2 linked regions of the Desulfurobacterium sp. TC5-1 genome follow. The main gene of each other region encodes a partner of the protein of the gene in region 2 in a complex. Links are inferred from orthologs where the notes say so. Each region holds a gene or a part of one and is shown on either strand. Other genes may lie near its edges. The genes, in order: secY and secA.

The links.
Region 1: the proteins of secA (region 2) and secY are in contact, whole or in part, in a crystal structure (PDB 3DIN), measured with the Thermotoga maritima proteins. The link is inferred for Desulfurobacterium sp. TC5-1 from one-to-one orthologs. Residues at the interface, in WP_004082002.1 of Thermotoga maritima: Glu261, Ala262, Arg263, Lys300, Ala301, Arg302, Thr303, Ile304, Ile305, Leu323, Tyr324, Asp325, Pro326, Val329, Ser330, Tyr333, Ile336, Lys340, Phe345, Val349, Glu363, Phe364, Tyr374, Ser375, Gly376, Gly377, Glu393, Ile395, Thr482, Ser483; in WP_004081795.1 of Thermotoga maritima: Glu108, Gly109, Glu110, Glu111, Ala236, Glu237, Arg238, Arg239, Ile240, Thr241, Ile242, Gln243, Tyr244, Ala245, Arg246, Arg247, Val248, Thr249, Gly250, Arg251, Arg252, Val253, Tyr254, Gly256, Ala257, Ser258, Thr259, Tyr260, Leu261, Pro262.

Annotation. Positions count from the first base shown.
Region 1 is NZ_ATXC01000001.1:1,248,138-1,251,400, forward strand. What follows is about bases 177-3,118. They hold secY (preprotein translocase subunit SecY), read right to left. Parts: upstream 2,343-3,118; coding sequence 1,011-2,342; downstream 177-1,010. Other genes in these bases: map (type I methionyl aminopeptidase), read right to left, coding at 177-458; H153_RS0106495 (adenylate kinase), read right to left, coding at 451-1,014; rplO (50S ribosomal protein L15), read right to left, coding at 2,346-2,804; rpmD (50S ribosomal protein L30), read right to left, coding at 2,806-2,991; rpsE (30S ribosomal protein S5), read right to left, coding at 2,995-3,118. Outside these bases: more of map, read right to left, coding at 1-176; more of rpsE, read right to left, coding at 3,119-3,263. UniProt on the Escherichia coli protein: The central subunit of the protein translocation channel SecYEG. Consists of two halves formed by TMs 1-5 and 6-10.
Region 2 is NZ_ATXC01000001.1:359,533-363,000, reverse strand. The notes cover bases 255-3,401. They hold secA (preprotein translocase subunit SecA), read right to left. Parts: upstream 3,049-3,401; coding sequence 460-3,048; downstream 255-459. Other genes in these bases: H153_RS0101825 (hypothetical protein), read right to left, coding at 3,115-3,401; H153_RS0101835 (C40 family peptidase), read right to left, coding at 255-388. Outside these bases: more of H153_RS0101835, read right to left, coding at 1-254; more of H153_RS0101825, read right to left, coding at 3,402-3,411. UniProt on the Escherichia coli protein: Required for protein export, interacts with the SecYEG preprotein conducting channel.

The sequences.
Region 1 (3,263 bases), 890 kb from region 2 along the record:
TCTATAAGCTTGTTTCCAGGCAAAGCCTGCTCTATACCTTTGTAGAGAGATTCTTTAGTCACTTTCAAGAGCCTTTCAGCGCTTTCCGAAATTTTCCCGACTGGAAACGTTATGGCAACATCACCATAGAATCCATCTTTTATAACGCCAAAATCGAGGCTGACAATGTCTCCCTCTTTAAACACCTTCTTCTTCGTCGGTAGACCGTGGACAACCTCTTCATTCACAGAAACACAGATGGCTCCGGGAAAGCCAGCATACCCTAAAAAGGCCGGTTTTACACCGTATTCTTTACAGTAACTTTTAGCAAGCTTATCTATATCAAGAGCTGATACTCCCGGCTTTACCTCTTCTCCTATTTTAAGGAGAATCTCCATAGTTAGAGCCGCTGCATTCCTTAATCTGGCTACCTCTTCAGGGCTTTTCAAAATTATCTTTGGTTTAATCCTTTTAACCATTTACTCCTATTGCCTCTTCTATCTTACCTGTAATTTCGTCAATATCCCCAACACCGTTTATCTCTGCCAAAAGACCTTTGCTGGTGTAGTAATCGATAAGAGGTGCTGTTTGTTTTCTGTAAACCTCAAGCCTATTGCGGATAACGTCTTCCTTATCGTCTGCCCTTCCTCTTGCAAGAAGTCTTTTAACTATCTCTTCATCTTCAACGTTAAGGTAGATAACCTTATCAAGTTCCATTCCTATCTCTTTTAAAAGTTCATCAAGAGCTTCAGCCTGAGGAAGCGTTCTTGGAAATCCATCAAGGATAAAACCGTTCTTTCTAACATCATCCTGAGAAAGCCTCTCTTTTATAATGCCTATTATTACATCATCAGGAACAAGCTCTCCCTTGTCCATGTAAGACTTTGCAAGCTTTCCAAGCTCCGTTCCCTCTTTAACAGCCGCCCTGAGGATATCACCGGTAGCAATGTGAGGAACTCCATACTTTTCCGCTATTCTCACAGCCTGAGTCCCCTTACCGGCTCCCGGAGGTCCCAGGAATATAACTTTTATCATCTTACTCCCCCAAATCCAGTTCTCCTGCGTCTCTTCCTCTTTCCTAAGAATCCTTCGTAAGAAACGTTCAGAGCAAAAGCCTCTATCCTTCTCAATGTATCAAGGGCAACACCAACAACGATCAGAAGTGCCGTTCCGCCAAAGTAAAACGGGAAATGCATTTTCTGCATAATTATGAGAGGAACAATAGCTATGGCTGTAAGGAAAACGGCACCTGCAAAGGTCAATCTTGAAACGATCCTGTCAAGATATTCAACCGTGTCTTTACCGGCTCTAACACCCGGAATAAAACCACCTGCCTTGTTAAGGTTGTCGGCAATCTCTTCAGGATTGAAGATAACTGCAGTGTAAAAGTAGGTGAAGAAAAAGATAAGCACACCGTAAATAATCAGATAGGTTGGTGTTCCAGGTGTAAGAATCTGAGCTATCTTCTGAGCCCAGGAAGCGTGGATAAACTTTGTTATTGTTGCTGGAAACATCATAATTGATGCCGCAAAGATAATAGGAATAACGTTAGCAGGGTTAAGCTTTATAGGCAGAAAACTGGTGTATGTTCCGCCAACCTGAGGCGTTGAGCGTTTGGCATACTGAAGAGGAACTCTCCTTTCTGCCATTTCAACGTATATTACAAGTGCAGTCATTGTAAGAATAATAAGGATAATTCCTATCAATTTAAAAAGTGAAAGTTCTCCACTTTTAAACTGCGTAATCACGTTTATAACTGATGAAGGTATTCTGCTGACAATACCTGCAAAGATAAGCAGTGACATACCTTCACCAACACCATGTTCCGTTATCTTCTCGCCAAGCCACATAAGGAATGTTGAACCAGCTACCAGCGTGGTAACGCAGACAAAAATAAATGTGAAACCGGGATTTGGCACTACAGGTATACCTGAAGGACTTTTCATGCCTTGAAGGCCTATAGCTATACCCAAAGCCTGAATAAACGCAAGTGCAACAGAACCGTAGCGGGTGTACTGGTTAATCTTTTTCCTTCCGTACTCACCCTCTTCTTTTGCAAGTTTTTCAAGAGATGGAAACGCAACGGTAAAAAGCTGCATTATAATGGAAGCACTGATGTAAGGCATAACGCCAAGTGCAAAAATTGTCAGCTTTGAAAGCGCACCACCGGAAAAGGCATCCATAAAACCGAACATCGTCCCCTGTGCTCTCTGGAAAAATTCAGAAAGAGCCGCAACATTAATACCCGGAGTTGGTATATGCGCTCCAAGCCTGAAAACGGCAAGGAGCGCAAACGTAAATAGAAGCCTCTTCTTTAATTCCGGTACTTCAAACACATTGGCAAATATCTTGGAAAGGTTCATTTATTACCTCTCTATAATCTCACAAACGCCACCTGCTGCTTCTATCTTTTCCCTGGCAGATGCAGAAAACTTGTGGGCTCTAACTGTAAGCTTAACGTTAATCTCTCCATCCCCAAGAATCTTCACAGGCTTATTTCTCGCAACAAGTCCTGCAGAAGCCAAAACCTCAGGAGTAACCTCCGTTCCCTCTTCAAACCTGTTAAGGTCCTTAACGTTAACAACTTCATACTCTTTCTTGAAAGGATAATTAGAAAATCCTCTTTTTGGAAATCTCATGTAAAGAGGTGTCTGTCCACCTTCAAATCCTGGTCTTGTTCCACCACTCCATCCGGAACGAGCCTTCTGGCCTTTTTGCCCTCTACCGGAAGTTTTACCAACACCAGAACCATGACCTCTACCAACTCTCTTTTTCTCTCTAACGGCACCTTTATTTGGTTTCAGGTTATGTAATTTAAGTTCCATTTCACTCCTCCAGTGGTTCTACTTTTACAAGCTCTCTAACCTTATCTATCATCCCTTCGATAGCAGGATTTAGCTCTTTAACAGTGCTTCTTCCTCTTTTTCTCAGACCAAGAGCCTCAAGTGTGGCTCTCTTCTTTTTACTCTTTCCGGCAAGCCCTCTTACAAGCGTTATCTTAACCTTAGCCATCTATTACCTCCTGATAATCTCGCCTTCCGGCGTAATTCTTCTTCCCGGAAGCTTCCAGCGTCTTCTAAGCTCTTCGGTAGATACACCACGAAGCTGGGCAAACTCTTCAGGAAGTTTAAGTTTTTCAAGAGCCTTAATAACAGCCCTAACAACGGTGTGTGGGTTTGTTGAACCTATAACTTTCGTAAGAATATCAGTAATACCGGCTGACTCAAGAACTGCACGAACTGGAGCTGATGCAATAACTCCAGTACCAGGGGCAGCCGGTCTCA
Region 2 (3,468 bases):
ATATAGCGTCAGAAAGGAGCTCCGATTCTGTCTCTACAGTGTCTGTAATGGAATAAATATCCTGAGGATTAAGCTCTGAAAGTGTTTTTACTGCCAGTTCCCTTTCAGAGGCTTCCGAAAGTTCTCTCGCCTCCGTTTCAAGTAGATTTATCGTGGCAACGCTCTTTTTCGGCTTTGCAAACCGGCTTCTACCGGGAACAATTAAACGCTGGCCGGGCCTTAAAAGTTTTCCTCTTATACCATTCAGGCGTCTTATTGTCTCAACAGTTGTATGGTATTTGCGGGCTATTTTGTAGAGGGAATCGCCTCTTCTAACAACATATAAATCTGCCCTTGCAGTTACCGGCAGAACGCATAAAGCTACAGCAATTAACAACTTCCTCACCATTTTCCCTCCCTTAACCCACATTACCATAACATAAATTAACAGATTTGTAAAGGCCTGAAACCTTTTAAGCCTCAGGCCTTATTTCCACTTTCTTCTATCTGGCTTTCAACATATTTAAAATAGTTAAATATACCGTCAACCGTTGCATCTTCTATTCTGGAAATAAGTTCCTCAAACAGTATAAACGCCTCCTTCTTAAACTCAACAATTGGATCTTTCTGAGCGTAACCCCTCCAGCCAATACTCTCTTTTATGTGGTCTAACGCTCTCAAGTGCTGTCTCCAGTAGTGATCAAGTGTCTGAAGCATAATGAGACGCTCTATCTCTCTCAACTGCTGGCTTCCTATGAGTTTTTCCTTTTCTTCATACTCCTTTACAAGTCTATCGTAAATGAGATGGAATAGTTTATCTCTCTCATCAACCGCACCTTCAACTTTCATCTCCATAAGTTCTTTAAACGACGAAGGGATATCAAACTCAAGACCGAAACGAAGTTCTAATGCCCTCTTCAATCCTTCGAAATCCCATTCATCAGGAATAATATTTTCCGGAGCATAAAGGTCTATAAGCTTCCAAACAACCTCTTCAATCATGTAGAGAATATCCTCTTTAAAGTTTTCTCCATCAAGCAGTTTATTCCTCTGCTCATAAATTACCTTTCTCTGAACGTTGTAAACCTCATCGTACTCTAAAAGTCTCTTTCTTATCTGGAAGTTCTGGTCCTCAACCCTTTTCTGTGCATTTTCAAGGGCTTTTGAAACCATCTTGTGTGTTATTGGCTCGTCATCCGGAACGTTCATCATTTCCATTAACTTCTTAATTCTGTCAGAACCGAAAAGTCTCAAAAGATCATCTTCAAGAGAGAGGAAAAATCTTGATTCTCCGGGGTCCCCCTGTCTCCCTGCACGACCTCTCAACTGATTGTCTATACGACGGGCCTCGTTTCTTTCAGTTCCTATGATGTAAAGGCCGCCAAGCTCTATAACCTTTTTCTTTTCTTCTTCCGTTATCTTCTTAAACTTTTCCGTTTCCTCTTTAAGAAGTTCCTCGTACTTTTCTTCACCTACCTTTTCCGGCGTTATTCCCCTCTTCTTAAGTTCCTGCCTGGCCATATATTCAGGATTGCCACCAAGAAGAATGTCCGTTCCACGACCAGCCATGTTTGTTGCTATCGTAACAGCACCAAGCCTCCCAGCCTGGGCAACAATCTCCGCTTCCCTCTCATGATATTTAGCGTTAAGAACGTTGTGTGGAATTCCTTTTTTCTTTAAAAGCATGGATAGATATTCTGAAGCTTCAATAGAGTTTGTTCCAACAAGAACAGGTCTTCCCCTTTTGTAGTTTTTCTCTATCTCCTTAACAACAGCATCGTACTTTGCCTTCATTGTTTTATAGATAACGTCTGGATGGTCTATTCTTATAACCGGTTTATTGGTAGGAATAACAACAACATCAAGTCCGTAAATCTCTTTCAGTTCTGCCGCTTCCGTTTCCGCTGTACCGGTCATTCCAGCAAGCTTTTTGTAGAGACGGAAGTAATTCTGAATCGTTATCGTTGCAAGTGTCTGGTTTTCAGCCTCTATCTTAACCTTCTCTTTTGCCTCTACAGCCTGATGGAGACCGTCACTCCAGCGTCTTCCCGGCATTATCCTCCCTGTGAATTCATCTACGATAATTACCTTGCCATCTTTTACAACGTAATCAACATCCTTTTTAAAAAGGTGGTGAGCCCTCAGAGACTGTATAATTCCGTGGAGCAGGTCAGCAAATTTAGGATCATAGAGATTAAAATCTTTTATACCCGTCATTTTCGTAACAATTTTTTCAACTTCTCTTATCCCCTCATCTGTTAAAACAGCAGTTTTGTTCTTTTCATCAACGGTAAAGTGCTTCTCTTTTTTAAGCTGTCTAACGATAGAATCGGCAATGTAGTAGATATCAACATTTTCCTCTGAAGGACCAGAGATAATTAGCGGCGTTCTTGCTTCGTCAATCAAAATAGAATCGGCTTCGTCAACTATCGCGTAGAAAAGCTCTCTCTGAACCCTTTCATCCTTTGAAAACGCCATGTTGTCACGGAGGTAATCAAATCCAAATTCACTGTTGGTTCCGTATGTTACATCCCTTAAATACATCTCTTTTCTTTCCGGCTTTTCCATGCTGTTCTGAAGATAACCAACAGTTATGCCAAGGTAGTTATAGACAGGACCCATCCACTCTGCATCCCTCTTGGCGAGGTAATCGTTAACGGTAACAACGTGAACACCCTTTCCTGCAAGTGCGTTAAGATAAACGGGAAGCGTTGCCACCAACGTTTTACCTTCACCGGTCTTCATCTCAGCAACTTTCCCCTGATGAAGAACCATACCACCTATAAGCTGTACATCGTAGTGCCTCATTCCAAGAGTTCTCTTTGCAGCTTCACGAACGGCTGCAAAAGCCTCAGGCAGAATCCTGTCCATGTATTTAAACTGTTCTTTTACATCCTTTATCTTGGAAAGTTCTTCCTTCCATTTAGCCGTGAGGGCTTGAAGCTCTTCTTTACTCTTCTTCTCAAACTCAGGTTCCAGCGCATTTATTTTCTCGACAATCGGCTTCATTTTTTTAACTGCTCTTTCGTTTTTACTGCCAAAAAGCTTCGTAAGAACAATATCTATCATTTAAGACCTCCTGATTTTTTCTAAATTTATCGCAGGTGATTGAAAAGATGAAAATAGCATATGAATTTAAATAAGAGGTGACGCACGAGGCGGGAGAGCTCTTTTCGTGAAAGAACAGAAAAATAACGGCGAATTTTCAGAAAAGGTATAAATGGAATCTGTTTCATGCTTGGAACGTTTTGAGGCGGAAAAGAAAGATATCTTTTCTAATCTAAGTTCAATTTCTTTTTTAATGCTAACAACAGCAACCGTTTCTACAGAAGAGCCAACTGGCGAAAAAACCTCTACCGGCGCTTCTCCGCAGGTAAAAACGGTCAAAAAGATAAATCCAACTATAATCGTATTAATTCTGAACTTTTTCATGGCGATTTAAAGATACACCAATAAGTGGAAAGTGTCAAAATATTTGGATGGAACGGC